3 regions of the Mesorhizobium sp. WSM4850 genome follow, and region 2 is predicted to be linked to each of the others. Evidence: riboswitches for the same ligand, from Rfam matches in the RefSeq annotation. Region 2 holds a riboswitch; each other region holds the start of a gene.
The links. A riboswitch is a leader RNA that binds a small molecule or an ion and turns the genes downstream of it on or off. The one in region 2 is predicted to bind cobalamin.
Positions count from the first base shown of each region.

Region 1: it holds a riboswitch for cobalamin, as region 2 does, so the genes downstream of both, metE (5-methyltetrahydropteroyltriglutamate--homocysteine S-methyltransferase) here and AC0L2Z_RS05940 (DUF1636 family protein) in region 2, are expected to answer to the same signal.
Region 3: it holds a riboswitch for cobalamin, as region 2 does, so the genes downstream of both, AC0L2Z_RS16705 (ABC transporter ATP-binding protein) here and AC0L2Z_RS05940 (DUF1636 family protein) in region 2, are expected to answer to the same signal.

Region 1 covers NZ_JBVVPV010000042.1:54,818-62,394, reverse strand. The annotation lists gene metE (5-methyltetrahydropteroyltriglutamate--homocysteine S-methyltransferase) at 366-2,711, opposite strand; cobalamin riboswitch at 2,827-3,025, opposite strand; gene AC0L2Z_RS28410 (adenosine kinase) at 3,421-4,413, opposite strand; gene metK (methionine adenosyltransferase) at 4,523-5,698, opposite strand; gene AC0L2Z_RS28400 (serine hydroxymethyltransferase) at 5,753-7,090, opposite strand; gene AC0L2Z_RS28395 (ArsR/SmtB family transcription factor) at 7,121-7,471, opposite strand.
Region 2 covers NZ_JBVVPV010000003.1:2,294-14,250, forward strand. The annotation lists gene cobN (cobaltochelatase subunit CobN) at 1-2,127, opposite strand, end outside; gene cobW (cobalamin biosynthesis protein CobW) at 2,146-3,183, opposite strand; gene AC0L2Z_RS05940 (DUF1636 family protein) at 3,180-3,614, opposite strand; cobalamin riboswitch at 3,653-3,857, opposite strand; gene AC0L2Z_RS05945 (winged helix-turn-helix domain-containing protein) at 4,129-5,328, opposite strand; gene AC0L2Z_RS05950 (NADH-quinone oxidoreductase subunit A) at 5,663-6,028, shown strand; gene AC0L2Z_RS05955 (NuoB/complex I 20 kDa subunit family protein) at 6,019-6,600, shown strand; gene AC0L2Z_RS05960 (NADH-quinone oxidoreductase subunit C) at 6,606-7,208, shown strand; gene AC0L2Z_RS05965 (NADH-quinone oxidoreductase subunit D) at 7,218-8,408, shown strand; gene AC0L2Z_RS05970 (hypothetical protein) at 8,411-8,782, shown strand; gene nuoE (NADH-quinone oxidoreductase subunit NuoE) at 8,805-10,196, shown strand; gene nuoF (NADH-quinone oxidoreductase subunit NuoF) at 10,207-11,511, shown strand; gene AC0L2Z_RS05985 (NADH-ubiquinone dehydrogenase subunit) at 11,686-11,957, shown strand, end outside.
Region 3 covers NZ_JBVVPV010000015.1:58,966-70,922, forward strand. The annotation lists gene AC0L2Z_RS16655 (glycoside hydrolase family 127 protein) at 1-1,550, shown strand, start outside; gene AC0L2Z_RS16660 (hypothetical protein) at 1,551-1,928, shown strand; gene ubiM (5-demethoxyubiquinol-8 5-hydroxylase UbiM) at 2,058-3,239, shown strand; partial or broken gene AC0L2Z_RS16670 (EAL domain-containing protein) at 3,446-3,622, shown strand; gene AC0L2Z_RS16675 (EAL domain-containing protein) at 3,681-3,854, shown strand; gene AC0L2Z_RS16680 (sulfite exporter TauE/SafE family protein) at 4,105-4,881, opposite strand; gene groL (chaperonin GroEL) at 5,003-6,676, opposite strand; gene groES (co-chaperone GroES) at 6,739-7,035, opposite strand; gene AC0L2Z_RS16695 (bifunctional helix-turn-helix transcriptional regulator/GNAT family N-acetyltransferase) at 7,285-8,220, shown strand; gene AC0L2Z_RS16700 (AraC family transcriptional regulator) at 8,320-9,150, opposite strand; cobalamin riboswitch at 9,416-9,616, shown strand; gene AC0L2Z_RS16705 (ABC transporter ATP-binding protein) at 9,705-10,517, shown strand; gene AC0L2Z_RS16710 (ABC transporter substrate-binding protein) at 10,514-11,461, shown strand; gene AC0L2Z_RS16715 (FecCD family ABC transporter permease) at 11,491-11,957, shown strand, end outside.

The sequences.
Region 1 (7,577 bases), on a different contig from region 2:
ACATGCGACGCATTCCCTCGATACCGATGCTCTCGATGGTCGATCTCGCCGCCGATATCTCGATGATGCCGGTGCTCAGGCGAGACCGCCAGCTTTGGCCCCTCGTGTCTGTTGACCGCTGGCGTTATGAGAGGCTGAAGCTCACGGACAAAAGCCGCCTTCCTCCATTTCGTGGTCGAAGTCATCCGTCCTTCGGACCAGAAGCGCTTCCCGGATCCTGCCCGCCGCTGGGCCGTCGAGCGGACCTTCGGCTGGACGACAAGGGTGGGGACTCGCGCGCGTCGACCGACCTGTGCGCGGCTTTTCGATGTCGTCCTTTCTGCTTTGAAATTGTCTGCGAAGCCCGCTGGTCACATGTTTGCCGGTCACAGTGGCCCAGCGACCTGCGCCCGCTCTTTCTCCCGCAGCGCGCATGCGGCAGCGACCATGTTCATGAGGGCAGGCCGGACCTCCTCCCATTTCCTTGTTTTGAGGCCACAATCCGGATTCACCCACAGTTGGCCGTCCAACAGTCGCGCGCGGGCAAGTTGGGCGAGATGTAAAATCTCGCCGACTTCCGGGACACGTGGTGAGTGAATGTCGTAGACGCCAGGACCGATGTCATTCGGATATTTGGACTTCGTGAAGGCGTCTAACAGTTCCATTTTGGAGCGCGACGTCTCAATCGAAATTACGTCCGCGTCCAGTTCAGCGATCGAGTCAATGATCTCATTGAACTCCGAATAGCACATGTGGGTGTGAATTTGGGTCGCGTCCTCTACACCCGTCGAGGCGAGCCGGAAGCATTCGACAGCCCAGCCCAGATAATGTTTCCAGTCGGACTTCCGCAGGGGCAAGCCTTCGCGAAACGCGGCCTCATCGATCTGGATCACCCTTGCGCCAGCTTTTTCGAGGTCGGCCACTTCATCGCGGATGGCGAGTGCGATCTGGCGGCAGACCTCGGCGCGGGGTACGTCGTCGCGCACAAAAGACCAGTTAAGAATCGTCACTGGGCCAGTGAGCATGCCCTTCACCGGCTTTTTCGTCAGCGATTGGGCAAATTGCCACCAGAAGACCGTCATCGGATTGGGCCGCGATACGTCGCCGAAGATGATGGGAGGGCGCACGAGCCGCGAGCCGTAACTTTGCACCCAGCCATGCTGGGTGAAGGCGAGGCCGGACAACTGCTCGCCGAAATGCTGCACCATATCGTTGCGTTCGAACTCGCCATGTACCAGCACGTCCAGCCCGATCTCCTCCTGCCAAAGGACCGCCGCCTCGGTCTCCTTCTTCAGAAAGGCCTGGTAGTCGATATAGCTCAGCCGGCCCTTCGCATGAGCGGAGCGTGCCCTGCGCACCTCGGGCGTCTGCGGGAAGGACCCGATGGTCGTCGTCGGGAACGGCGGCAGGCCGAGCGCGTCAGCCTGGACTTTGGAGCGCTTGGCAAATGCGCTCTTTCGTTGCTTCATCACGCCGTCAATGCTGCTAACACGCCCGCGGACGAGCGGATCATGGACTTTTGTCAACATTGCGCGCGCGGCGGCCGCCTCTTCATAAGCCTTCAGCGCGCCTGCTACACCCTCCCTGCCTTCGGACAAGGCTTGGGCCAGCACGAGCAGCTCTTCAGTCTTCTGGGCGGCGAATGCCAGCCACGAACGAACGTCTACATCGAGCGCGGTCTCCATCCGCAGGTCCATCGGCACATGAAGCATCGAGCAGGAAGGCGCAATTTCGACGCGGTCCAGCGGCCAGCCGGCAATGACCGGCTTGATGCGGTCGAGAATTGCAGACAGGTTCGCGCGCCAGACATTGCGGCCGTCGATCAGGCCAAGTGACAGCACCAGATCCTTCGGTGCAAGCCGACCAACCGTCTCCAACTGCTCGGGAGCGCGCACGAGGTCGAGATGCAGGCCCGCCAGGCCCAGCGAAAGCGCGGTCGCCAGATTGTTTCCCAGCGGCCCGAAATAGGCAGCCAGCATAATTTTCAACTTGGGCGCGGCTTTCGACAGCTGCCCGTAGGTGAATTCGAAGGCAGCTCGTTCGTTCGGGCTAAGGTCGAGCACAAGCGCCGGCTCATCAATCTGAACCCAGTCGGCCCCCGAGAGCTCCAGCCTCTGCAGGAGTTGCTCGTAGACGGGCAGTAGGCGCGGCAGGAGCGCTATGGGATTGAAGCCCTGGTCGGGAGACTTCGCCAGCTTCAGGAAGGTCACCGGTCCAAGGATGACCGGGCGTGTATGGGTGCCGAGCTCTTTTGCCTCCAGAAAGTGATCGACTGGTTTCGTCGACGAGAGGGCGAAGGTCTGATCGTCGCCCAGCTCCGGCACGATGTAGTGGTAGTTGGTGTCGAACCATTTGGTCATTTCCATCGCGGTTACGCGCTGCCCCTGAACTGCATGCCCGTGACCGGCCCGTCCGCAACCCGCGCTATCGCCTTGCGTCCCGCGCGCCATCGCGAAGTAGATGTCGAGCGGGACCTCGCCGCCCGTCCAGCCGTAACGAGCTGGCACGGCGCCGACCATTGCTGCGGTGTCGAGCACATGGTCATACAGTGAGAAATCGTTCGACGGGATTTTCGACACGCCGCGGTCGCGCTGCTCGCTCCAGCTGGCGGCACGCAGTGCCTTCGCCGTCGCCAGAAGGTTGGCAGCAGAAGATTTTCCGGACCAGTAGCTTTCGAGCGCGAATTTCAGTTCTCGCCGGCGACCGATACGCGGCACGCCAAGCGTTGCTATGGGAACTTGCTGGGAGACATTCATTCCATACCCCGATGGTTGGGGCGGGGCCAAGGAAGGCGTTAGCAGGCCGGCATCAACGCCGAGCTGCCGCGGCCACCAGACACCCCGCCCGTGGACGTTGTTCGCCGTGGCAGGTCTCCTGGCTCGCGGGTCACAGCCTCTGCCCCGTCTTCCCGGGGCAGTTCGCCCCAGTGACATTGGTGGGTTGGCTCGCCGCTTACGTTGCGGGGGCAGCGCCGGCATTGCACCGGCTTCCCTCTTAGCTCCGCTACGGCAACACCTTGCGGAGAACCACGACCCGCAGACGATCGCAGCCGCTCGCATTGCTGTCAATGCCGTATAAAGAAATGTTTATGTGCTTATGTGAATTGTTCGCCTGCGGCGTGTTTGCAAGTCTCATGTCGCCGTCGAGCTGAGCCCTTCTGCGCGACTCTCCGCTGTGTGCAGACTGTGGCTCGCCCCTCGGGCAATCTGCCTTTTGTACGATCCCGTCTCAAAACGACTTCGTCAAAAATGGCTCGTGTTGGCCATTCATGATCGGGCGGCAGTACTGGCCCGAAGTGCGACAACGTTCCTAAGCCTGCAAAATTGAAATTTGGAGAAAAACCGCCATCCTTCACGCAGGCACGCGACATTTCGATTTACACGCGCTTGTCTGGACAGCCTGCACAACGGGAAGGTGGGCAGCACTTCGCGGAAATGCCCCCTACAGCAACCCCGCCTGCTCAGCCTCTCGTCGCAGATTCTGCCGTGGCCTGGGGCCGATCTGCTGGATCACCAATCCGGCCGCCAGTGAGCCAAGGTCGCCGCAGGTCTGCAGGTCGCGGCCTTGCGTGTATCCATGCAGGAAGCCGGCGGCATAGAGATCGCCGGCACCCGTGGTGTCGACCAGTTCCTTGATGGCGGTCGCCTTGATGACCACGGTCTCGTCCCCGCGCACGATCACCGAACCTTTTTCCGAGCGGGTCACGGCGGCGATACGGCAATCCTTGCGGATCTGCGCCAGCGCCTCGTCAAACGACGATGTCTGGTAGAGTGACTTGATCTCGTGGCTGTTGGCAAAGACGATATCGACCGTGCCCGAACGCATCAGTTCGAGGAACTCGTCTCGGTAGCGATCGACGCAAAACGAATCCGACAGGGTCATCGACACTTCGCGGCCTGCCGCGTGCGCCAGCATCGCCGTCTGGCGGATTGCTTCCTTGGCGCGCGGCGGATCCCACAGATAGCCTTCGAAATAGGTGACCTTGGCGCCAGAGGCCTTGTCGGCCTCGACATCCTCCGGCCCGAGCTCGACGCAGGCGCCGAGATAGGTGTTCATCGAGCGCTCGCCGTCAGGGGTGACGAAGATCATCGAGCGCGCCGTCGGCGGCTCGCCCTTGAGCGGCCTGGTGTCGAAGGCGACGCCCTGCGCGTGGATGTCGTGGGCGTAGATTTCGCCCAGCGCATCGTTGGAGACCTTGCCGAAGAAAGCGGCGCGGCCGCCGAAGCTGGCGACGCCGGCCGCCGTGTTGCCGGCACTGCCGCCGGACGCCTCGATCGCCGGACCCATGCGGCTGTAGAGCAGCTCGGCGCGCCTTGTGTCGATGAGGTTCATCGCGCCCTTGATGATGCCGTTGGTCTCGAGGAATGCCTCGTCGCACTGCGCGATGATGTCGACGATGGCATTACCGATACAAAGCACGTCATATTTCGACATCAGTGTCTCCGCCAAAAAGCCGAGCCGGCTTCTCGCCACGCCGGGGCCGGCGTGTTTTTGGCGAGTGTGGAATGGGTCGCCCTATGCCGACGCATCCAATACCCGCGCATCACGCAGCTGCCGGTCCTGCCTCACGCAACAGGTCGTCAGCTCTGTCCGTCTTTTCCCAGGTGAACTCCGGCTCTTCGCGGCCGAAGTGTCCGTATGTCGCGGTCTTGCGGTAAATCGGCCGTAAGAGATCAAGCGCCTTGATGATGCCTTTCGGCCGGAGATCGAAAAGCTCAAGGACGGCGCGCTCGATCCTTTTTTCATCAATCTTTGCGGTTCCGAATGTATTGACGAGGATAGAGACCGGCGCGGCCACACCGATCGCGTAAGCAAGCTGAACCTCGCACACCTCCGCCAGTCCGCTGGCAACGACGTTTTTTGCGACGTACCGCGCCGCATAGGCGGCCGACCGATCAACCTTGGACGGGTCCTTGCCCGAAAAGGCACCGCCGCCGTGACGCCCCATACCGCCGTAGGAATCGACGATGATCTTGCGTCCGGTGAGACCGCAATCGCCGCGCGGCCCACCGACCACGAACCGGCCTGTTGGATTGACCAGGAACCTTATCCCCGTCGTATCCAAGTCGTGGGGCAAGACCGGCCTTATGATCTCCTCAATGACGCCTTCGCGGACCGTGGCTTGTGAGACCTCCTCGTCATGCTGCGTCGACAGGACTATGGTATCAAGCGCTACCGGGCGCAAACCCTCATAACGGACGGATACCTGTGATTTAACGTCCGGGCGAAGCCAGCCAAGGCGTCCGGTTTGGCGCACCTCTGCCTGTTTTTTTGTCAACTCGTGAGCAAGTTGGATTGGCAACGGCATCAATGTTTCGGTCTCGTTGCACGCGTACCCGAACATGAGGCCCTGATCCCCCGCTCCATGCTCGAGATCTTGCCCTCGTCCCTCGTCGACGCCCTGGCTGATGTCAGGCGACTGCTCGGTCAAGGCCAAGATCACGGCGCAACGCCGGCCGTCAAAGCCGATCGCATCGTCGTCATATCCAATGTCCAAAATGATATCGCGGGCAACTTGGCTGTAGTCGATCTGCGCGTGGCTGGTGATCTCGCCAGCCAGAACGACCATCCCTGATTTCACCAACGCTTCACAAGCAACGCGAGCCTTGGGATCCTTGCGAAGGATCGCATCGAGCACGCCATCTGAGATATTGTCGGCCATCTTGTCGGGATGTCCAGCGCCGACGGATTCGGAAGAGAACACGAATTTTCTGGTCATGGGATTTCCTCGCTTCAAACGTTGGAAATAGATGTGACAGTTGATCAGGCCGTCTTACCTGTCGGAGATGCCCGGCACGTCGAACGCAGCGCAGAAGTCGGCAACGTCTCTGCGCACGCGGGCATGGACGTCCGAATCATCGGGCTGGCGGCAAACCAGGTCGATGAAAGCGGCAATCTGCAGCATTTCCGCCTCGCGCATGCCCACAGACGTCACTGCTGGCGTGCCTAACCGAATGCCGCTGGTGAGCGCGGGATGGCGCCGGTCCCCCGGCACCATGTTGAAATTCGTAATGATACCTGCTTGCGACAGACGCTCGGCATAGGCTTTCCCAGACAGCGGCCGGTCCCGAAGATCAAGGATCAGCATGTGATTGTCAGTGCCCCCCGTGACGAGTTCATAACCTCGCTCCAGAAGGGCCTGGGCCAGAGCCTTGGCGTTGTTGACGATCTGCTGACCGTACACACGGAAGGATGCATTCCCTGCTTCGTGCAGAGCGACAGCTAGCGCGGCAATCGTATTCATGTGCGGTCCGCCCTGGAGGAGAGGGAACACGGCACGGTCTATGCGTTTGGCCAGATTGTGTTTGCTCTTGGAATGGTAGAGCGCCTGATAGCGGTCTTCATTCCTTGACAAGATGAAGCCACCGCGGGGGCCGCGGATCGATTTGTGAGAGGTGCTGGTGACAACATCGCAATGGCCAACGGGATTCGGATGCGCTCCTGCGACAATGAGGCCGCTGATGTGGGCGATGTCGGCTACCAGATAGGAGTTCACCTCCGAAGCAATGTCGGCCATTGCCTCATAGTCAAAGATGCGCGGATAAGCAGTTCCGCCGACCCAAATGAGCTTCGGTCGTTCGCGTTTGGCCGTCTCGCGCAAGCGGTCATGGTCAATCTGCTGCGTCTTTTCGTGCAGCCCGTACGGAACTCGCTGATAGTCAGTGCCAGAGAAGTTGACGGCCCAACCGTGCGTCAGATGCCCGCCGCCGGGGAGGGTCAAGCCCATCATCTTGTCTCCCGGACACAACAGCGCTCGACAGACAGCCTGATTGGCCGGCGAGCCGGAATAAGGCTGCACGTTGGCGTGTTCACAGCCGAATAGCGCCTTCAATCGCTCGATGGCGAGGTTCTCAAGCTCATCGACAATCTCGTTTCCGGCGTAGTAGCGCGCGCCGGGATATCCCTCGGCATACTTGTTGGTGAAAATAGACCCGGTCGCTTCCAGCACCGCCGAGGACGCGAAGTTCTCGGAGGCGATAAGTTTGAGGGTCGTCCGCTCCTGGCGCTCCTGTCTTAAAAGCAGCTCGTGAACGCGAGAATCTGCGACAGCCAGGTGAGGCCACTCGCAAGTGTCAAGCTCCGCGATGGCGCCGCCAGTCGAATTGTCCATATCAGCTTCGCGCTCCATTGGGACTAAGTTTCAGGACAAGCAGGCGGCCACCTTGGACCGCGCGCCCTGTATCGCCTCCAGGCGCTGTAGGTCTTGTCTGTGATGGCCATCGCCGTGGGGCAGGAGATCAACCAACAATTGAACCAAGCCGCCGTCCGAGCCTCCTGCTTCGAGGTGGTACGAAGGCCAGGGGCGCTGTTCGTTGCCGAGAAGAAAGCCGGCTCTGGCGAGCTGGCGCACGTGTGCGACCACGTGCTCGCGAGACAGACTCAGAACTTCTGCCAGCTCGCAGACGGTCAGGTCCGCATGCGCACAAAGTCCCAGGATTCGAAGTCGATCAAGATGAGCCGCGGCCTTTAGGCGCATGACCAGTGTCATCATCGGCCGGCACTCCTTGTCTTGACTTCCTCCATTTGGCGTCCTTCCACTAATTTCAGAGGCAATCTTGCCGTCCGACGAGGTCAATACGCCCGACCGCATCGCAGAT
Region 2 (11,957 bases):
GGTCTTTTCAGCGGTTTCTACAATCAGCTTCGCCAGGCGGTCGCGGCGGCGGCGGTCGAGCCCGTCAGCCTGGGCATATTCGTCGACCAGCCGCTCGAGCTGCTGCTGGTTTTTGTCCAGCCCGGCGCCGGTCAGCGGCGGCGGCAAATGGCCGAGGGTGACGGCGGCGATACGCCGCTTGGCCTGAGCTGCCTCTCCCGGGTTGGAGACGATGAATGGATAGACGACGGGCAGGGGACCGGTGACGATCTCGGGAAAACAGGTTTCGCTCAGCGCCACGGTCTTGCCGGGCAGCCATTCCAGCGTGCCATGGGCGCCGACATGGACGAGGGCATGGACATCGAGCGCCTTGCGCAGCCACAGGCCAAAGGCGATCAGCGCATGGCGCGGCGGCAGCGTCGGGTCGTGATAGTCGGCGCGACGGTCGACTGAACGCCCGCGGTCAGGGGCGAGCGCAACGGTGATGTTGCCGAAGGTGGCGGCGCGGAAGGGTAAATTTGCCGAAGCGGGCGCTTGAACCCCCCCCTCTATCCTGCCGGACATGCCCGGCAGGATAGAGGGGGGTGCCTCGCACCAACCTGTCTCATCTTCAGCATTCCCCCATGCGGCCTCTACCACAGCCATTGCCTCAGCAGGCAATTCCTTCGAGAAGGTCAGATACTCCTCCAACCTCAACCCTTCGCCACCACACTCCAGCATCTCCAGCAACGCACGCGGCGTTTGCGGAATCCCTTCAACGACGTAGCCCTGTTCGCTCAGGTCGTGCAGCATCGCCAGTACGCTGGACGGCACGTCGAGGCCGACGGCGTAGCCGGTGCGGCCTGGCGCGCTCGGATAGTCGGGGATCAGGATGGCGAGCTTGCGTTTTTCGCGCGGCGTGCGCTGCAGGCGCACGAACGCCTCGACACGGTTCGCCACCTGCGCGACGCGGTCCGGCTCCGGCCGGTTGGCGAAGGCGCGGAAGGCCAGTGCCGGATCGACCTCGCTTTCGCCCTTGAAGGAAACGGCGCCAGCAAGGATGCGGCCGTCGAGTTCCGGCAGGACGACATGCATGGCGAGGTCGGCGGGCGCCAGGCCGCGCTGGTTGTCTTGCCAGATATCGCGGCGTGTCGTCGCGACGATGACCTGGAAGACAGGAACGCCGGCGCGGTCGAACAGGGTATCGACGCCGGGCTCAGCACCCGAGGCGAAGGCCGTCGCTGTGATGATGGCGGCCGGCTTCAGCGTGGCAAGCGCGGTTTCGACAAAGGCGAGCGAGGCCGGGTCCTTGAGGCTGGAGACGAAGATCGGCACGGGGGCCATGCCGCGCTGCCGCAGCGCTTCAAAAAGCGCATCGATCGGCGCGACATCGGCGGCGAGCAGAATCGAGCGGTAGAAGAGGATGGGCACGACGTCCCCCTCCCCCTCGAGGGGAGGGTGGCCCGCAGGGCCAAGTGGGGTCGTTGCGGCAGTGCTCGACGTTTTTTGCTGTTGGCGCACTTCAGAGCGTTGGCGCACTTCACAGGCGACCCCACCCCCGGCCTGCGGCCGGACCCTCCCCTCGAGGGGTAGGGGGACGTCGCGCTCTATGACACCGCGTCCCGGTTGATAGTAGCCCGCCTTCGGCACGACAACCGGCTCCGCGACCGCCACATCTGATCCGGCGAGACCTACCAGCCGATGCACCAGCGCCGTCATATTCTCCGGGCCGCCTTCGCGAAAATAGCCGAGCAGGCCGTCGAGTTCTTGCCGCGGCAGCGTCGAGCATTCGATCAGTCGCAGATCCTCGTCGCGGCATTCGCCGGGCAGCAGCGCCAGTTTTATGCCGTGCGCGCGGGCGGTCGAGGCGAGCTGATCGCAGCCGTAGCGCCACCAGTCGTAGCCGCCGAGGATGCGAACCAGAACAACCTTGGCGTGCCGGGCGACGCTGTCGATCCACAGATCGACAGACATCGGATGGCGCAGATCGCGCAAGGCGGCCAACCGCATCGACGGCAGGCGATCCGCGTCCGCCTGCCACGCCGCCGCCAGCCCGGCCAGATCGCTGTCGGTGAAGGACAGCGCCACGACATCCGCAGGCGTCTGCCTGAGATCGACAGGCTCGGCAAGATCGTCGAGCGAGGCGGATGTGGTGGTGAGGATGTGCATCGCGGCTCGTGCCTGAGGTCAGCCGGCGAGGATACGCTCGATCGCCGGGCGGTTCAGCCCTTTCAGGCCGATGACGACGAGGCGGGAGCGGCGATCGTCGGCGGCGGTCCAGGCGCGGTCGTAATAGTGGTTGACGCGCGGCCCGACTGCCTGCAGCAACAGCCGCATCGGCTTGCCGCCGACCTCGACGAAGCCTTTTACGCGCAGTACGTTTTCTTCTTCCGCCGCCGTGGCGACACGCAAAGCCAGCTCTTCGGGATTGGCAATCGACGGAATGTCGATGACGAACGAGTCAAAATCGTCATGCTCGTGATCGAGCTCGTCATCGTGGTGGGTCTTGCGGTTCTCGATGTCGTCCTCGACGGCAAGGCCGAGGCCGAGCAGCACGGAGGGATCGACCTTGCCCTGCGAGGCCGGCACGATCTTCACCGCGCGGGCGGCGTGCTTGCCGATGACGGCATTGGCGCGGGCCGAGCCGGCGGCGTCCATCAGGTCGCTCTTCGACAATATGATCAGGTCGGCGCAGGCGAGCTGGTCCTCGAACACCTCCTCGACCGGATCGTCGTGGTCGAGCGTCTCGTCCTGCGCGCGCTGCGCCTGCAGGGCGTCCATGTCGTTGGCAACGCGGCCTTCGGCCAGCGCCGGTCCGTCGACCACGGCAATGACGCCGTCGACCGTCACCCGGCTCTTCACCGTCGGCCACTGGAAGGCCTGGACCAGCGGCTTGGGCAGGGCCAGCCCGGAGGTTTCGATCAGGATATGGTCGACCCTGGGCGTCAGCGACAGGATCTGGTCGAGCGCCGGGACGAAATCGTCGGCGACGGTGCAGCAGATGCAGCCATTGGCCAGCTCAACGATGTTTTCCTCAGGGCAGGTGTCGATGCCGCATCCCTTAAGAATCTCGCCATCGATGCCGATGTCGCCGAACTCGTTGACTATGATGGCCAGCCGCTTGCCGCCAGCGTTTTCGAGCAGATGGCGGATCAGCGTCGTCTTGCCGGCGCCGAGGAAGCCGGTGACGACGGTGCAGGGCACGCGCGAGACGGAAGTGGTCATATCTGGTCCTTCAAAAGGTCGAGGGGAGGGATGCGGGCAACGAGGCCGCGCTTCAGGCAATCGGGGCGGCCGCGCCATGGCATGAGGCCGTCGGTCGAGGTGGCGAAGAGTTTTGCGCCGGTGATGAGATCGGCGCCGCTGGTCGCGGTCAGGTCGCCAAAGACATAGCTCCAGCAGCCGTCGCGCAGGATAGCGGCGCTGAGGCGGCGCTTGCAGTTGCCGAGGCATTCGACGCTGCGGATACGGATGTTTTCGCCAGAGGCGGCGCGGCGCGTGTCTTCGGCCAACAATTCGCCGGCGCGAGGATGGCCGTCGGAGCCGGTCTCGTCACGGCAGGAGGTGCAGACGATCACGGTGACGTCGGCCAGAGCATCATCATCGCCGGACAATACGCCCGCTGTCTCAGCCGAAAAACTGCTGTCGCGTTCCAAATCAGGCTCCTTGCCCGGAAAACCCGCCAGGCGATCGGATTCTTAAGTCCTAGACGGCAGGTCTCCTGGCTCGCGGGTCATCGCCTTCGTGCCGCCTTCCCGGGATTTTTCCCAGTGGTTATCGGCCTTGGCTCGTCGCTTACAGTTGCGGGGACAGCCGCGGATTTGAAATCGAGATTTCGCACCGCATTCCCTCTTGGCTCCTCCCTTTGCCGAGAGGAGACCGTCTGAACCGGATTTAGGCTTGTGGAGGCAGTCGTGTCAACGCATGCTTCCGACACGGCGATGGAAACGCTTCAGAGCAATTTTGGATGTCGGCGCTGCCCCTCATTGCCCTGCCGGGCATTTCTCCCCGTATAGTGACGGGGAGAAAGAACTGGCCGCAACGGCGGCGCCCCCTCCTGCAACGCTGGCGATTGGCGAAACCATCGATGACAGCGTCCCTCTCCCCGTCTCTATACGGGGAGAGGATGCCGGCAGGCAGGTGAGGGGCGGCGCCGACATCGGCAATCCCTTACGAAACCGCGACTTCCGCCAGCGCCTGGCCCAAATCCCCCGCCGGCGTCACCTCGATGCGTTCCAAGCCGAGCCAGCCCTGCATCAGCTTCACTTCCTCAAAAAGTTCGGCGGCGGTTTGCGGCGGCGCGCCGGGCTCGGCATAGGCGGCATGGACGCGCAGCACGCCGGCCGGGCGGTCGGCCTTGACGTCGATGCGCGCCACGATCCTTTCGCCGAGCAGGAACGGCAGCACATAATAGCCGTACTGGCGTTTTTCGGCCGGGGTGTAGATCTCGATGCGATAGCGGAAGTCGAACAGTCTTTCCGTACGTGCTCGCTCGAAGACAACCGGATCGAACGGAGCGAGCAAGGCGCGCGCCTCGATCTTGCGCGGAAAACGGGCATCCCTGTGAAGATAGGCTGGCTTGCTCCAGCCTTCGACGGTCACCGGCAAGAGGTCGCCGGCGTCGACCAGTTCCTCGATGCGGCCTTTGATGTCAGCGGGAGAGAGGCGAAAATAGTCGCGCAGGTCGCCTGCTGTCGCGACGCCGTGGGCGCGGGCGGAGATGCGCAGCAATTCGCGGTGCGCATCCTCAGGTGAGGGCACCGGCAGGGCAAGTATTTCCGGCGGCAGCACGCGCTGCGGCAGATCATAAAGCCGCTCGAAGCCACGACGTGACGCCGTGGTGATGCGGCCGGCCCAGAACAGCCATTCGAAAGCGTGCTTGGCGTCGCTCCAGCCCCACCAGCCGCCGGAGCCTTTCTGGCCTTCCAGGGCGGAAGCGGCGATCGGGCCGCGTTCGACGACCTCGCGATAAATGTCTTCAATGTAGGCGGCGCGCTCGCGGCCCCACTTGGCCAGCCCGCTATACATTTCCTCGCCACGTTCGGCCCGTTCCATGCGCCAGCGCATCAGCGGATAGGTCTCGACCGGCAGAAAGGAGGCTTCGTGCGCCCAATATTCGAAGACTTTGCGCTTGCGCGTCACGGCGGCGTTGTCGAGCAGGGCGAGCGGGTAGGGGCCAAGCCGCGAATAGAGCGGCATATAATGGGCACGCACCACCGCGCTGACGGAATCGATCTGCAGCAGACCGGTCCGGCCAAGCACACGGGCCAGATGGCGGCGATCGGGCGAGCCGTTAGGGCGAGGATCGGCAAACCCCTGTGCGGCAAGCGCGATGCGCCGGGCCATGGCGAGCGAGATTTTTTCCTTCATGCAGACGGCACTCTGTCGGCGTTCGACCAAAGGTGGGAGAGATGATTCCGCACCATGCTAGCAGGGTTCCGGCGGCATCTATGTCAGGAGAGAAAAGTGGAGTAAAAAGCGAAGGAAATCAACAGGAGCGGATTGGACCAGTTTATCCGGATATGCCGTCGAGCACCGTGTTTTGAACAAGGTTTGACTTGCTTCGCCGAAAGCCCTGCGCTAACCCTCGCCGCGTTGCAGCATAGCGCCCCCTAAAACGGTTCAGTGGTTAAACTGTCACGCTTCCGCAAGTGGGTCCGGTGCTGTAATCAGAGTGGATTGGCCGCCAACGGAAAGCTGCAGCATGAACGCATTGTTGAGTTCGTACCTGCCCATCGTCCTGTTCATCGGCGTGGCGCTGGTCGTCGGCCTGGCGCTGCTTGCCGCACCCTTTCTGGTGGCCTACCGCAATCCCGATCCGGAAAAGCTTTCCGCCTATGAATGCGGCTTCAACTCCTTTGACGATGCCCGCATGAAGTTCGACATCCGCTTCTACCTGGTGTCGATCCTGTTCATCATCTTCGATCTGGAAGTGGCCTTCCTGTTTCCGTGGGCAGTGTCTTTCAGCCAGATCGGCATGCTCGGTTTCTGGTCGATGATGGTGTTTTTGGCGGTGCTGACCATCGGCTTTGCCTATGAATGGAAGAAAGGAGCGCTGGAATGGGATTGAGCGACAATTCCGGCACGCTCGTCGCGCCGAAGCCAAAAGGCATTCTCGACCCCAGCACCGGAAAGCCGGTGGGGGCGAATGATCCCTTCTTCCTCGAGATCAACGACGAGCTTGCCGACAAGGGCTTTCTCGTCACCTCGACCGAGGCGCTGATCACCTGGGCGCGCAGCGGCTCGCTGATGTTCATGACCTTCGGTCTTGCCTGCTGTGCGGTCGAGATGATCCACACCTCGATGCCGCGCTATGACTCGGAGAGGTTCGGCGTTGCGCCGCGCGCCTCGCCGCGCCAGTCCGACATCATGATCGTCGCCGGCACGCTGACCAACAAGATGGCGCCGGCGCTGCGCAAGGTCTACGACCAGATGCCGGAGCCGCGCTACGTCATCTCGATGGGCTCCTGCGCCAATGGCGGCGGCTACTACCACTATTCCTATTCGGTGGTGCGCGGCTGCGATCGCGTCGTGCCGGTCGACATCTATGTGCCCGGGTGTCCGCCGAGTGCGGAAGCGCTGCTCTACGGCATCCTTCTGTTGCAAAAGAAGATCCGCCGCACCGGCACGATCGAGCGGTGAGCGCGATGATGAGCCTGAATGAACTCTCGACCTATCTCGGCGAGAAGCTGAGCGGCCGGATCGGCGATGCGGTGCTTGCCTATGGCGAACTCACGATCTCGCTCGAGCCGCACGATCTGATCGAGGTGGTGAGCTTCCTGCGCGACGATCCAAAATGCCAGTTCATCTCGATCATCGACGTTTGCGGCGCCGATTATCCGTCGCGGGCCAAGCGCTTCGACGTCGTCTATCACCTGCTGTCGCCGAAGCAGAATATTCGCATCCGCATCAAGGTCCAGGCCGACGAGGAGACGGTGGTGCCATCGATCACCGGCGTTTATCCCGGCGCCGACTGGTTCGAACGCGAGACCTACGATCTCTATGGCGTGCTGTTTTCGGGCCATCCCGATTTGCGCAGGATCCTGACGGACTACGGCTTCGAAGGTCATCCGCTGCGCAAGGATTTCCCGCTGACCGGTTTCGTCGAGGTGCGCTACGACGACGAAGCCAAGCGGGTCATCTACGAGCCGGTGGAATTGAAACAGGAATTCCGCAATTTCGATTTTCTCAGCCCTTGGGAGGGGACGGATTACGTCCTTCCAGGCGACGAAAAAGCCAAGACGAATTGAGACGCCAAAATGGCTGAAACTTCCGTCCGCAACTTCAACATCAATTTCGGCCCGCAACATCCGGCGGCGCATGGTGTTTTGCGTCTTGTGCTAGAACTCGACGGCGAAGTCGTCGATCGCGTCGATCCGCATATCGGGCTTTTGCATCGCGGCACTGAAAAGCTGATCGAAGCCAAAACCTATCTGCAAGCTGTGCCCTATCTCGACCGGCTCGACTATTGCGCTCCGATGAACCAGGAGCATGCCTTCGCGCTTGCCGCCGAGCGGCTGCTCGGCATCGAGGTGCCGAAGCGCGGCCAATTGATCCGCGTGCTCTATTGCGAGATCGGCCGCATCATGTCGCACATTCTCAATGTGACGACGCAGGCAATGGATGTCGGCGCGCTGACGCCGCCGCTGTGGGGTTTTGTCGAGCGCGAAAAGCTCATGGTGTTCTATGAGCGGGCCAGCGGTTCGCGCATGCATGCAGCCTATTTCCGGCCCGGCGGCGTCCACCAGGACCTGCCGCAGCAGCTGGTCGAGGACATCGGCAACTGGATCGATCCGTTCCTGAAATCGCTCGACGACCTCGACGCACTGCTGACCGGCAACCGCATCTTCAAGCAGCGCAACGTCGACATCGGCATCGTCTCGCTGGCCGACGCTTGGGCCTGGGGCTTTTCCGGCGTCATGGTGCGTGGATCCGGCGTCGCCTGGGATCTGCGCAAGTCGCAGCCCTATGAATGCTATGCCGAGATGGATTTCGACATTCCGATCGGCAAGAACGGCGACTGCTACGACCGTTATCTCGTGCGCATGGAAGAGATGCGCCAGTCGGCGAAAATCATGCGCCAGTGCGTCGACCTGCTGCTCGGCAAGGAAGGCAGCGGGCCGGTGTCGAACCTCGACGGCAAGGTGGTGCCGCCGAAGCGCGCGGCGATGAAGCGCTCGATGGAAGCGCTGATCCATCACTTCAAGCTCTACACCGAGGGGTACCGCGTGCCGGCCGGCGAGGTCTATGCGGCCGTCGAAGCCCCAAAAGGCGAGTTCGGCGTCTATCTCGTCTCGGACGGCACCAACAAGCCCTATCGCTGCAAGCTGCGCGCGCCCGGATTCGCGCATCTGCAGGCCATGGATTTTTTGTGCCGCGGCCACATGCTGGCCGATGTCACCGCCGTTCTCGGCTCCCTCGACATCGTGTTTGGTGAGGTGGACCGGTAGCAATGAACGCGCTTGTCACCGCAGCGGTCCTGACAATGGCGGCCCAAGTTCCTGCTTGGGGCCCCGATGGTCGGCTGCTGTCACGAGACCTGCTGAAGATTGGGTTTGAGCTGGTTGCGGAAGGTGACTTATTGATGGGGCGCACGTTCGAGCGACATGCACCGATGGATGAAGGGATTGTTCTTCATTCCTTCCCGCAGTGCCAGCTGGATTCGTTCGTTGCCCAGGTGCCCAGCCGGCCACGGCCCTATTGTGTCTCCTGGGTTGGCGATCGTTATGACGAATACATCCGCCTGAAGCGCGGGAAAGAAGAGTTTGTGTGCGTGTTAGGGCAATCCGAGAACTGCTATCGCGTCTCCAGCTCGATTCAGTAAGAAACAAATAAAGCGAAACTCCATGTCAGTCCGCCGTCTCGCAGAAGCCAGCCTCCAGCCAGCCTCCTTCGCCTTCAACCGGGCGAATGCGGCAGCGGCGAAGCAATGGATCAACAAATATCCGAAGGGCCGCGAGCAGTCGGCGATCATCCCGTTGCTGATGCTGGCGCAGGAGCAGGAAGGCTGGGTGACCAAGGCGGCGATCGAGACGATCTCCGACATGCTCGGCATGCCCTACATCAGAGGGCTCGAAGTCGCGACCTTCTACACCCAGTACCAGCTCAATCCGGTCGGCACCCGCGCGCATATCCAGGTCTGCGGCACCACGCCCTGCATGCTGCGCGGCTCGGAAGCGCTGATGGATTTGTGCCGATCGAAAATCCATCACGACCAGTTCCACACCAACGACAAGGGCACGCTGTCGTGGGAAGAGGTCGAATGCCTTGGCGCCTGCGTCAACGCGCCGATGGTGATGATTTTCAAGGATACGTTCGAGGATCTGACGCCGGAGCGGCTTGCCGAGATCATCGACCTCTATGATGCCGGCAAGGGCGCCTCGGTGACGCCGGGGCCGCAGAACGGCCGCATCACCTCCGAGCCAATCACCGGCCTGACGACGCTGAAGAGCGAAAAGGCAATCCTGAAGACGACCCGCGACAAGGACGCCAAGGCAGCCGCCAAGGCCGCCAGGGAGGCAGCGCCAGCGGCAATTGTCGCGGCGCCAGCGGCTCTGGCCCAGGCATCGGCCGGCCCCGTTGCGCCGTCGAAGGCCAGCAAGCCGAAGACCGATGCGCCCGAAACCAGCCCGGCGCTGGAGACGCCTTCTCCGGCAAAGGTCGCACCGGATACGGAAAAGGCGGCGAGCGTCAGAGCGCCGCGGCATTCGGCGGCCAACGCCAACAAGGCCGCGCCGGAAGTCGAAAAGGTTTTGAAACAGCGCAGCGGTCCGATAGTCAAGGCTGAGCCAGCGGCTGCTTTCAAGGCGCCGGAAGCCAAGGGCACGCAGCTCGGCGCTGCCGGTAAGACGGCCGCCGCGAAGACGACCAATGCCAAGCCGACCAGTGCCAAGCCGACCAATGCCAAGACGGGCAATGCCAAGACGGGCAATGCCAAGATGGGCAAGCCTTCGCTCGAGGACAAGAACCGTCCGGCCAGCATCGCGAGGCCGGCGCTGGTCGACGATCTCAAGCTGATCTCGGGCGTCGACCCGAAGATCGAAGGCATCCTGCATTCGCTTGGTATCTTCACCTACGCGCAAGTCGCGTCTTGGAAGAAGGCCGAGCGCGAGTGGGTCGATGGCTATCTCAGTTTCCACGGCCGCATCGAGCGCGAAGACTGGGTCAAGCAGGCCAAGGCGCTGGCCAAGGGCGGGGTCGCCGAATATATCCGCGTTTTCGGCAAGAAACCGGTCTGAGGGACGAACAATGCTTCAGGACAGAGACCGCATCTTCAACAACATCTACGGCCGCTTCGACAAGTCGCTGGCCGGTGCGATGGCGCGCGGCGCCTGGGACAACACGCCCGGCATCATTGCCAAGGGGCGCGACTGGATCGTCAACGAGATGAAGGCATCAGGCCTGCGCGGCCGCGGCGGCGCTGGCTTCCCGACCGGGTTGAAATGGTCGTTCATGCCCAAGCAGAGCGACGGCCGGCCGAGCTATCTCGTCGTCAACGCCGACGAATCCGAGCCCGGCACCTGCAAGGACCGCGATATATTGCGCCACGATCCGCATACGCTGGTCGAGGGCTGCCTGATCGCCGGCTTCGCCATGGGCGCGATCGCCGCCTACATCTATGTGCGCGGCGAGTTCATCCGCGAGCGCGAGGCGCTGCAGCGCGCCATCGACGAGGCCTATGCGGCCAGGCTGATCGGCAAGAACAACACGTCCGGCTACGATTTCGACATCTACATGCATCATGGCGCCGGCGCCTATATCTGCGGCGAGGAAACGGCGCTGCTCGAAAGCCTCGAAGGCAAGAAGGGCCAGCCGCGGCTGAAGCCGCCGTTTCCGGCCAATGTCGGCCTCTATGGCTGCCCGACGACGGTCAACAATGTCGAGTCCATCGCGGTGGCGCCGACCATTTTGCGGCGTGGCGCTGCCTGGTTCTCGTCCATTGGCCGGCCCAACAATGTCGGCACCAAACTGTTCTGCGTTTCGGGCCACGTCAACACGCCGTGCACCGTCGAAGAGGCGATGTCGATCCCGTTCCGCGAGCTGATCGAGACGCATTGCGGCGGCATTCGCGGCGGCTGGGACAATCTGCTGGCGGTCATTCCGGGCGGCGCTTCGGTGCCGCTGGTGCCGGCGGAGCAGATCATCGATGCGCCGATGGATTTCGATGCGCTGCGCGACCTGAAATCGGGTCTCGGCACGGCGGCTGTCATCGTCATGGACAAATCGACCGATATCGTGAAGGCGATCGCCCGGCTTTCCTACTTCTACAAGCACGAGAGCTGCGGCCAGTGCACACCGTGCCGCGAAGGCACCGGCTGGATGTGGCGGGTGATGGAGCGGCTGGTGCGCGGCGAGGCGCAGAAGCGCGAGATCGACATGCTGCTCGACGTGACCAAACAGGTCGAAGGCCACACGATCTGCGCGCTGGGCGATGCGGCGGCGTGGCCGATCCAGGGCCTGATGCGGCATTTCCGCGGCGAGGTGGAGCGGCGTATCGACGAGTTTTCGCGCAATGCGCACCGGGCAGAGCCGGTGATGGTGGCGGCGGAATAGAGAAGAATTTGAAGCGGGCGATTGCCCGATTGGAATGCGGGCAGGTGCCCGATCTGAGATACGGGCGAATGCCCGATCTGAAGTACGGGCAAGAGCCCGATCTGAAATACGGGCAAGTGCCCGATTTGAGGAAACAGGCCGGGGCATACGGAAGAAACGACCAGGAGACTACCTATGTCGCTGAATTCGAGACCCGAACATTTGATGCCAGATTTGGACCCGTTCGAGAAGATGAACCAGGACCTGACCAGGATGATGCCGAAGGAGATGGCCAGCGCCGTCAATCTCCTGGCGCACCCTGTCGCGGGTGCGGCAGCGATGTCGGCGCTCGGCATCGGGCTTGCCAATCATGCCTTTGGGTTGTGGATGGGCGTGCTCTCGGGCGCCGCCGAGGCCTCGCAGCGGCTCTTCCAGCCGATCGTCGACGATTTCGATGCCAGGGTAGA
Region 3 (11,957 bases), on a different contig from region 2:
ACCTGCAGCGCGAGCCCGACAAGCGCTGGACCAACCTGCGCGACAATCACGAACTCTACAATCTTGGACATCTGCTCGAGGGCGGTATCGCCTACTTCCTCGCGACGGGCCGGCGCCGGCTCCTGGACATCCTTGAGCGGTATGTTGACCATGTGCGCAAGACATTCGGCCCGAACCCCGGCCAGAAGCGCGGCTATTGCGGCCATCAGGAAATCGAGCTGGCCCTCGTTAAGCTCTATCGCTTGACTGGAGACAGAATGCATCTCGACCTCGCGGCCTATTTCATGAATGAGCGCGGGCGTCAGCCGCACTACTTCGATCAGGAAGCGGTCGCGCGCGGGGAGAACCCCAGGGATTTCAGGGCGAAAAGATATGAGTACAACCAGTCGCACAGGCCGGTGCGCGAGCAAACTAAGGTGGTCGGACATGCGGTCCGAGCGATGTACATGCTTTCTGCCATGGCCGACCTCGCGGCGGAACTGAATGACGACAGCCTCAAGAAAGCATGCGAGGTGCTCTGGGCCGACGTCATCTCCTCGAAAATCTACATCACGTCCGGCTTGGGTCCGGCTGCCGCGAATGAAGGCTTTACTGAGGATCACGACCTGCCGAACGATACGGCGTATGCGGAGACCTGCGCCTCGGTAGGCCTGATCTTCTGGGCACATCGCATGCTGCATCTCGAACTCGACGGCCGATACGCCGACGTTCTGGAACAGGCGTTGTTCAACGGCGCGCTGACCGGCCTTTCGCGCGATGGCGAGCGCTATTTCTACTCCAATCCGCTCGAGAGCGATGGGCGACGCAGCAGATGGGCCTGGCACTCATGCCCATGCTGCACGATGAATTCGTCTCGTTTGATTGCTTCGATCGGAGGCTATTTCGTCTCGGCCAGTGAAAACGCAATCGCCTTCCATCTCTACGGCGGCGTTTCGACGAACATTCAACTCGCTACGGGCAATGTGTTCCTGCGGGAAACCAGCGCCTATCCATTTTTCGGCTCGATCAGGATCGAGGTCAGCCCTGACGCGCCGGCCGAGTTCACGATCAACCTCCGCATTCCCGGTTGGGCTCATGAAGCCGAAGCTTCGGTCGGGGGATGTGCAGTCGACGTGACGGCATGCACCAGAAATGGCTATCTTGCGATCTCGCGGCTATGGAATGCCGGAGACACCATCGCCCTCGAACTACCGATTTCTCCCGAGCGCATCTATGCTCATCCCTCGGTCAAGCAGGATATCGGCCGGGTGGCGCTTAAGCGCGGACCATTGGTTTATTGCGTTGAAGAGGTCGACAATCCCGGGGCGCCCGTGCAGCAGCTCACACTACCGCGAGAGTCCAAGATCGAAACGATGGAACGGGGCGATCTTTTCGATGGCGTGGTCACGCTGACTGCCTCCGCGCAGCGCGTCGAAGACCAAGGCTGGGGAGACAGCCTATACAGAAATACGCCCCCCATCGCTTCGGACTGCCGGCTAACCGCCCTGCCATACTATCTCTGGAACAATCGGGCAAAAGGCTCGATGCAAGTGTGGCTGCTGGAAAGCTGAATGGCCGAGGTGAGAAACCCGTTGGTTGGCTGGCTATCTGCCCAGGTGAGCGGAGTATGCCAAAGTTTTGTTTGCAGGAGTGAACGGATGTCGCGATTTCGCCTATTGACGATCTTCATGTCGGGAATGCTGGGAACGGCGACGTTGCCGGATCCAGTCGCCTCGGCACCAGTCCTCAACCCCGCCAATCGCAATGGGCTGGTCGAGCAGAACGAATTACTGATGCTGGAGAACAGGCTGCGGCGGCAGCAATATCAGCAGCAGCAGCAGCAGTTCCGTTCCCAGGATCGCGAGATCGCGCCGCAGCAACGGCCCGATCGACCGCTTACTTGCCAGCTACAGCCGTCAAGCAACGGCTTTGTGAGCATCTGCCGCTGATGAGGCGGCTTGCCACTTATTTAGGCGGCCATAGCTTGTGCGCGTCGTGCTTAACTGGCATCAGAGGCGTTTTTTGATTTCGCAGCTCGTGCTTGGGCACTGGAGAGCCTACGCGATGGCGCCACGCTGATGGCCGACTCCGATGACAGCTTCGACATCATTGTCGTTGGAGCGGGGCCGGTCGGACTTTGCTTCGCCGCATCACTCGCTCAAAGCCAACTCAAGGTCGCAGTTGTCGAACAGAACCCAATTGATACTCTCGCCAATCCGCCTTTTGACGGCCGCGAAATCGCGCTGACCCACGCCTCGATCAGAATCCTTCGCGAGATCGGCGCCTGGGATGCCATCCCCGCTTCGGACAAATCACAGCTTCACGGCGCGCGCGTGCTCAACGGTTCGAGCCCTTTCGCTCTGCGTTTCGATCCTCCCAGCGGGTCTGGAGAACCCCTCGGAGTTTTGGTCCCAAATTGCCGGATCCGCGACGCGCTGTTCAAGACAATCCACGTGCAGAATCACGCGCGGCTGCTGTGCGGCCACTCGGTCGTAGATGCAACAACCAGCCACACAGGAGCACTCGTAACGCTGTCTAATGGCGTGCAGTTGAACGCTAGCCTTGTGGTTGCCGCCGATTCACGTCTGTCGGCCACTCGTGATCTGCTCGGCATAGGCGCCGATATCAATCGGCTTGGCTACTCGATGCTAATATGCCGGGTGCGGCATGAGCGCCCCCACCACCAGGTGGCAATCGAATGGTTCGATCACCATCAGACGATAGCGATGTTGCCCCTGGCGGAGGGAGTGTCGTCGCTGCTGCTCACCCTGCGCTCAAACGAGGCCGATAGACTGCTTGCCTTCAGCGACCATTTGTTTCTGAGGGAATTGACGAACCGGTGTCGAGGGCGCCTTGGAAAAATGACCTTGGCAAGCAAGCGCCATACCTATCCGCTGGTCACGACTTGGGCGCACAAATTCCGAGCTCCCAGCGCCGCACTCATCGGCGACGCTGCCATCGGCATGCACCCGGTGACTGCGCATGGTTTCAACATCGGTATCAGCGGCCAGAAGCAACTCGCCTATGGAATCCTAACAGCATGTCGCGACGGTCGCGAGATTGCCGATCCCGACATGCTGCACGGATACGAAAGGTGGCTGCGCCTGTCAGCGGCGCCGCTCTTCCACGGCACGAACATTCTCGTCGGACTCTACTCAAGCGAGCACCCGGCGGCACGGCTTGCACGACATGTGGGGCTTCGGTTCGCCCAACATGCCCCCTTTATGCGGCATGGCATTTCGGCCATGCTTAGGCGATGAAACCGTACCAGCAGCTTTGGACCTTGCGCGATGAAAGAGGGCCTCATTCGCCGGAGTAATCGCTGCCCCTGCACGCAGAGGCGGCAGCTTCCCGCGGCAGGCCCTAAATGTCGCCCCGAAGAGGTATTGTCACCGCGCGAATTGGAAGCCGGCGATATCGACGACATAGTTCTGAATGGTCTGGCGGCAAAGACCTCCCAGCAACGATGTTCGAAATCGAGATTACCGAAGAATCCCCAGTGGACCCGGACAGAGTAGATGAAAAGCTCGGGCGCCTTTCACATGCCGGCATTTCCATCGCGCTCGATGACTTCGGCACCGGCTTTTCCACGTTGGCATCTCTCAAGGACAGTCGGATACGCAAGGTGAAAATAGACCAAGGCTTCATTCGCGGCCTAGCCAAGTCTCGGGAGGACCGGCTGCTTGTCAAAACGGTGATCGATTGGTCGGGCGCTCGGGATCGATGTCATGGCCGAGGGCGTCGAAACAGAGGCAGACCGGCAAATTCTGCACAAGCTTGGCTGCAGAACCGCTCAGGGCGTCCTATTCTCCAAGGCGGTGCCTCTAAGCCAGGCGATTGAATTGGCACTAAAAGAGCACGCGAAGCAATGTTGATCGCCGCCGTCATCAGTCACTGCATCGAGCAGAGCAGTCACTGCATCGAGCAGAGCGTAAAAGGACCGATGGGCCGGGCGAGGCGGAAATGGGAAACACGTTGATCACTGGCGTGCCATACGCTGTTCGTGGCGCAGGTTAGGTTTTCCAGGGTGGCAAGTCGCCTCCAGTCCGCGATTCACTTCGGTTACGCCGATCATGATGTCCGGAAGCAAAGGGAAGGCTTAGAAGGGTAGTCCGCTTGCTCAGGTCAGACGAATCCCAGTTGTTGGGCGGTCTGGAACAAAGCGAGCAGCATGATCAGGCAGCCGACGAGCCGCAAAAGCGTCCGCTCGGCAATCGCCTTGAGCACCCATCCGGCAAGCGGAGCGGCGACTATGCCGCCCACGATCAGCCCCAGCACCGAGCTTGCATGTGTCGACAGCGCCCCCGCTTCCTGCCAGTGCCCACTGACGAGCGCGACGATGAAGGTGACGGACACCGCTAGCGTGATCAGGAACTCGGCCGCATTGACAGTGCCGATCACGTAGCGGGGCGGCGCGCCGGCGCCGAGCAATCCGGTCACGACCATCGGGCCCCATCCGCCGCCACCTGCGGCGTCGAGGAAGCCGCCTACAGTACCCAGCGGCGCCACAAGACGGGTAGGAACCGGATTGCTGGGGATCTTGCGGAACGACCGGAGGAACAGCCAGAGCCCGATCACAGCGAGATAGGTCGTGACGTAGGGCTTCACCATGTCGCCGTCGAACGAGGTCAGCACGAAGGCGCCGAGGCAGCCGCCGAGAATGCCGAAAGGAGCAAGCCGCCAGAACAGCTTCCAGTCGATATTGCGGTGGTAGTGGTGCGCCGTGCCGGAAGCGGCCGTGGTGAACACTTCCGCCGCGTGTACCGCGGCGGAAGCCTGCGCCGGCGGAACACCGAAGGAGAGCAGCACGGTGGAGGAGATCGCGCCATAGGCCATGCCTAACGCGCCGTCAACCGCCTGGGCGAGGAAGCCGACAATGGCGAACAGAATGAAGTCAGTCATGGTGTCCGCCGTGAACGTGCCGCCGTATGTAGCCTTGTGGATGTGGCATCCGGCTTGGCTCCGAGTCAGAGAAAAGGGCGGCATCGCTGCCGCCCATCGAGATTGTTGAAGTGCGTGGACCTTAGAAATCCATACCGCCCATACCGCCCATACCGCCCATGCCACCCATGCCGCCGCCGCCCATGCCGCCTGGCATGCCGCCGCCAGCCGACTCCTTCTTCGGAGCCTCCGCGATCATGGCTTCGGTGGTGACCAGCAGGCCGGCGACCGAGGCCGCGTCCTGGAGAGCCGTGCGCACGACCTTGACCGGATCGACGATACCCATGGCGATCATGTCGCCATATTCGCCGGTCTGGGCGTTGAAGCCGAAGGTCGGGCCCTTGTTCTCGAGAATCTTGCCGGCAACGATCGATGCTTCCGCACCGGCGTTGGCCGCGATCTGGCGGGCCGGAGCCTGCAGCGCGCGACGCACGATGGCGATGCCAGCGGTCTGGTCGGAGTTGGCGCCGACAGCCTTGATGCTCAGCGAAGCGCGCAGCAGTGCGACGCCGCCGCCGGGAACGATGCCCTCTTCGACGGCCGCGCGGGTCGCGTTGAGGGCGTCGTCGACGCGGTCCTTCTTTTCCTTGACTTCGATCTCGGTCGCACCGCCGACGCGGATGACGGCAACGCCGCCCGCCAGCTTGGCGAGACGTTCCTGCAGCTTCTCCTTGTCGTAGTCCGAGGTGGTCTCCTCGATCTGCTGCTTGATCTGGGCGACGCGGCCCTGGATCTCGGCCTTCTTGCCGGCGCCGTCGACGATGGTGGTGTTCTCCTTGGAGATCGACACCTTCTTGGCGCGGCCGAGCATGTTGAGGCCGACATTTTCGAGCTTGATGCCGAGGTCTTCGGAAATGACCTGGCCACCGGTGAGGATGGCGATGTCTTCCAGCATGGCCTTGCGGCGATCACCGAAGCCCGGCGCCTTGACGGCGGCGATCTTCAGGCCGCCACGCAGCTTGTTGACGACCAGCGTGGCCAGGGCCTCGCCTTCGACGTCTTCCGAGATGATGACCAGCGGCTTCGAGGTCTGCACGACAGCCTCGAGGATCGGCAGCATGGCCTGCAGGTTGGAGAGCTTCTTCTCGTGGAGAAGGATGTAGGCGTCTTCCAGATCCGCAACCATCTTGTCGGCGTTGGTGACGAAGTAGGGCGAGAGATAGCCGCGGTCGAACTGCATGCCTTCGACGACTTCGAGTTCGGTCTCGGCGGTCTTGGCTTCCTCGACCGTGATGACGCCCTCATTGCCGACCTTCTGCATCGCTTCGGCGATCATCGAGCCGACCGAAGCATCGCCATTGCCGGCGATGGTGCCGACCTGGGCAACCTCTTCCGAGGTCTTGATCTTCTTGGCGTTCTTGATCAGCGTCGAGACGACGTCGCTGACCGCGAGGTCGATGCCGCGCTTCAGGTCCATCGGGTTCATGCCGGCGGCAACCGCCTTGTGGCCTTCCTGGACGATCGACTGCGCCAGAACGGTCGCGGTCGTGGTGCCGTCGCCGGCGATGTCGTTGGTCTTCGAAGCAACTTCGCGGACCATCTGCGCGCCCATGTTCTCGAACTTGTCGGAAAGTTCGATTTCCTTGGCGACGGTGACGCCGTCCTTGGTGATGCGCGGTGCGCCGAACGACTTGTCGAGGACCACGTTGCGGCCCTTGGGGCCGAGCGTGACCTTCACTGCGTCGGCGAGGATGTTGACGCCGCGCAGCATGCGCTCACGGGCATCGCGAGAAAATTTTACGTCTTTGGCAGCCATTTTTAGCTCCTGGCAGGGGCTTGAATTGAGCCCTGGGATTTAAGTGATGGTGAGGCCGATATTCAGCCGATGATGCCCATGATGTCGGATTCCTTCATGATCAGAAGGTCTTCGCCATTGAGCTTGACTTCGGTGCCCGACCACTTGCCGAACAGGATGCGATCGCCGGCCTTGACGTCCAGCGGGACGAGCTTGCCGGCTTCGTCGCGGGCGCCGGAACCAACGGCGATGATCTCGCCTTCCTGCGGCTTTTCCTTCGCCGTGTCGGGGATGATGATCCCGCCGGCAGTCTTGGATTCGGATTCAACCCGGCGTACGACCACGCGGTCATGAAGCGGGCGGAACTTCGACTTTGCCATTTTTTATTCCTCGGTGAGAATGGTGAGAATAGTTCCTCCGTCCGGCGGCGCCGGACAAACCTATAAGCCCGGCGGCGCCGGACCTACGCTTAGCACTCACCAATGGCGAGTGCTAACGTGGCGGTGAGATAAGCCGGTGGCTGGCGAGAGTCAAGGCGCTGAGTGAGCTGATCGACAGCCGCAGCCTGCTTCGAACTGATACTTGACTAAGTCAACTAAATGGTTGATCTTGTGCTGGCAGGAGATGCCATGACGATTCATCATCAACCCGGCAGGGAGCGGATCGATGCGGTGCGGGGCTTCAACCGCTTCTACACCCGCCAGATCGGGCTGCTCGATGAAGGGCTGCTGAAAAGCGCCTTCTCGCTGACCGAGGCTCGGGTGCTCTATGAACTGGCGCATCGCGATGGCCTGACCGCCACCGATCTTGCGCGCGATCTCGGTCTCGACCCCGGCTATCTCAGCCGGTTGCTGAAAAAATTCGAGGAGCGTGGTCTGGTCGAGCGCGTGGCGACGCGAGCCGATGCGCGGCGCTCGTCGATTGCGCTGACGCCGGCGGGAAGAGCGGCGTTCGCGCCGCTGAACCAGGGTTCGCACGATCAGGTCGCGGCCCTGCTCGAGCGGCTTTCCGCACCGGAACAGGACAGGCTGGTCAAGGCGATGCAGACGGTGCAGCATCTACTGGGCGAGAGTGCAGAGCCCAAGGTCCTTTACATGCTGCGGTCCTTGCAGGTCGGCGACATCGGCTGGATCATCCATCGCCAGGGCCTGCTCTACGCGCAGGAATATGGCTGGGACGAAACTTATGAGGCGCTGGTCGCCGAAATCCTCGGCGCTTTCGCCAAATCCTACGATCCGAAATGGGAACGCAGCTGGATCGCCGAGCGGGAAGGGGAAGTCGTCGGCTCGGTCTTCGTCGTGCGCCAGTCGGACGCGGTGGCGAAGCTGCGCCTGCTCTACGTCGAACCCTCGGCGCGCGGTCTCGGCATCGGCAGGCGGCTGGTCGAGGAATGCATCCGCTTTGCCCGTGCCAAGGGCTACAAGAAATTGACGCTGTGGACCAACGACGTGCTCACCTCAGCGCGCCGCATCTACGAGGCGGCCGGGTTCAAGCTGGCCAATCAGGAACGCCACCACGCCTTCGGCAAGGATCTGGTCGGCCAGAACTGGAACCTGGAGTTGTAGCGTCTTTCCCTACTCCCCTTGTGGGACAAGGGGAGTAGGCAAGATAAGGCGGAGCGCCTCGACACTAGTCTCCAACACAAGTTGAAAACTGGCCCTTCCTCACCCGACCGGTATCCAGACTTCCAGCCCGCCATTGCCGCTGCGCGGATCGAATTCGGGGCCGTAGCGCTCGAATTCGGGCGCGTCGGCAATCTTGTGCCCGGAGGCCGGCAGCCATTTGTTCCAGATCGTGTTGACCGTGCGGCGGATGGTCGAGATGTGGCCACGATGGGCGAACACGGCGTATTTCTGCATCGGCACGCGTACGCGCGAAAACTCCTTCGGCAGGTCCGAAAAATCGGACACCTCGACGCCGGCGATATAGTCGAAATTGCCTGCATCGTCGCCGTTGACGCAGACGCCATAGGCGACGTCGCCGACCTCGCCTGGAATGTTGCCGATATAGGGGCCGAACCGCTGCCACTGCATCGGGATGCCGGCGCTGGTTTCGCAGCTGTAGCGCTCGCCGAGACCGGCGATGAGGAACGGCCGGCTGGTTTCGAAACGCGGCGGCTCGAGATTGGTGAGGAAGGACTGGTCCATCAGGATCGGCTCCACGAGATCGAGGTTTTTGAGCGAGCCTTGCGCGCGCACCAGTTCCGGCGTGGTGCCGAACTGGTCGCGGAAGGCACGGGTGAAAGCCTCATGCGAGGCATAGCCGGCGTCGAGCGCGACCGAGAGGATGTCCGGTGCGCCGGCGGCGAGCCTGCGCGCCGCCTCGGTCAGGCGGCGAGAACGCAGGTAGCCCATCACCGAACGTCCGGTCGCCGCACCGAAAGCCCGCGTCACGTGAAAGCGCGACACGCCGCTGCTGTTGGCGACATCGTCGAGCGAGATGGCCTCCGGCAGATGGCTTTCGACGAACCACAGCGCTTTCTCGGTCGGGTTCATATGGCTCCTCGCTGTGGGACTGCGCATTGGCCAGGTCATGGTATCGCTTACTGGTGGAGGCAGTTTGATCGAAATTGCGCACCGCGCAATGCGACGGTGATCGGCAAGCCGAAAGCGTTGGGCGAAGGGGTTGACAGGCGCAGGCGTTGTCTTTTAAGTAGTAACGTTATTACATTACGAGATTCGGTATGCTCGTTCTGACAAGACCATTGCTCGCGGGGCACTCCGGAACCCGGAAATTTATTGCGCTGGGATTGGCGGAAAACTAGGGTGGCTGACTGATGGTCCCCAAGCCGAAAGGCGAGGGGTGAAAAGGGAACACGGTGAGATCTTCGGATCGAGGCCGTGGCTGCCCCCGCAACTGTAAGCGGCGAGCAAAATCCGAAATGCCACTGGCCAAGGCTGGGAAGGCAGGATGGCGCAAGGACCCGCGAGCCAGGAGACCTGCCATCGCACGAGTTGACCGGACGGGGTGTGCCGGGAGGAGACGTGGACATCGGTCTTGTCGGCCGGTCCAGCTTCCTTCCGTCGCCATTTGAGAAAGTGACGGTAAGTTGGATGCCTGCCAGCCTCTTCTTGAAGCGCGTGAACTGAGCGCCACGGCGAATGGCCAGCGCCTGGTCAGTGCGGTCAGCCTTTCCGTCGCGGCGGGAGACCGCCTCGCCATCATCGGTCCCAACGGCGCCGGCAAGACGACGCTGCTGCGCATGCTATGCGGCACGCTGCGTCCGAGCGCGGGAGGTGTGAGATTTTCCGGACGCCGGCTGGAGACATTTCCGGCCGCCGAGCGGGCGCTGCACATGGCGGTCGTCGGCCAGACCGATCAGCCCGATCCGCGGCTTGCCGTGATCGACTACGTCGGACTTGGGCGGGTCCCGCATGCCGGCTGGCGACGCAGGAGCGAGCAACGCGACGTCGTCGTCGAAGCGCTTCGCAGAACTGGCCTGCTGCCGCTGCTCGGCCGCACGATCGGCTCGCTGTCGGGTGGTGAGCGGCAACGCGCCCAGTTGGCGCGCGCCATCGCCCAGGAGCCGAAAATCCTGTTCCTCGATGAACCGACCAATCATCTCGATCCGCGCGCCCGCAGCGAACTTCTCGAACTCGTATCGCAGCTTGGCATGACCGTCGTGGCGGTGCTGCATGATCTGTCGCTGGTCACGCCATTTGCCACCAGGGTCGCGGTGATGAACGAGGCCCGGCTGCAGGCACTCGCCGGTCCGCGCGAGGCGCTGACCAAGCAGTTGATCCGCGAGATTTTCGGCGTCGACGTGCTTCGGCTGCGCCATCCGACCGAAGACCGCGAACTCACGGTGTTCGAAGTCCCGAACCGTGCCTCTTCTGATCTAACCAAGGAGCAACATCCGTGAAACGCCTCGCACTGTCTTTTGCCTCTCTGCTGCTTGCCCAGACCGCCTTCGCTTTCCCGGTAACAGTCGACAGCTGCGGTACGCCGCTGACGTTCGACGCCGCGCCGAAGCGTGCCGTCATCCAGGATATGAACATGGCCGAGATGGCCTTCGCGCTGGGGCTGCAACCGTCGATCGTCGGCCTGACCGGCATCACCGGATGGTACAAGGTCGGTCCGGAATTCAAGGCCAAGCAGGGCGCGATCCCTGAACTTGCGCCGAAATACCCGGCGCTCGAAAACCTGGTCGCGGTCGAGCCCGATTTCTTCTTCGCCGGCTGGTATTACGGTATGAAGCCGGGCGGCGAGGTAACGCCAGATACGCTGGCGCCGCACGGCGTCAAGACGCTGGTGCTGACGGAAAGCTGCGTCCATCTCGACAACAACCGCCCCGCCGCCTCGATGGACCTGCTCTACGGCGACATCGAAAAGCTGGGCAGGATTTTCGGCAAGCAAGCCAAGGCGGAAAAACTCGTTTCAGGCTGGAAAGCGCAACTCGCCGATATCACGGCAAAGGCCGGCGACCGCGAGCGGACGCGGGTGTTTCTCTACGACTCCGGCGAAGACAAACCCTTCACATCAGGCAAGTTCGCGATCCCCAGCGCCATGATCGCCGCTGCCGGCGGCGACAACATCATGGCCGACATGCAGACGAACTGGGGCAACACGGACTGGGAAACGGTCGCTTCCCGCAATCCGCAGTTCCTGATCCTGCTCGACTACCAGGACGGCGGCGGTTACAGGAAACTGCTCGACTTCCTCAAAGTCCATCCGGCAATGAAGGAGACCGATGCGGTCAGGAGCGAGCGCTTCGTCGCGCTGCGCTATGCCGAGCTGACGCCCGGACCTGCTAACATCGAGGCGATCGGCAAGATCGCCAGCGCGATGCACCCGGAAGCCTTCTGAGCTTGCGCCACAGGGCGTTCGAATTGGCCATGGCAGCAGGAGCGGCAGCAATCGCCGCTCTTGCTCTGCTGTCGATCGCCTATGGATCGACAGTCATAGGGTTGAGCGACGTGATTGCTGCGCTCGGACATGCGGCCGGGCTGGACGGAGACCTCGTGCCCGGCTCAGTCGGCAATATCCCGGTCGCCAAGATCCCGGTTGCCAAGATTGTCGTCGATCTCAGGCTGCCGCGCACCATCATGGCGATCTGTGTCGGCGCAGGGCTGGGCGTCATCGGCGCGCTGCTGCAGACGGTAACCCGAAACGATCTCGCCGATCCATTCCTGTTCGGGCTGTCCTCCGGTGCCGCGGCCGGCGCTGTTTCCGTCATCACCATTTTTGGCGACCGTTTCGGCATCTGGACGTTGCCGGTTGCCGCCTTCACCGGCGGCATTTTGGCCGCCGGCATCGTGCTTTTGCTGGTTTCGCGGGTGAGGGGGCAAGGCCCCGAACGGCT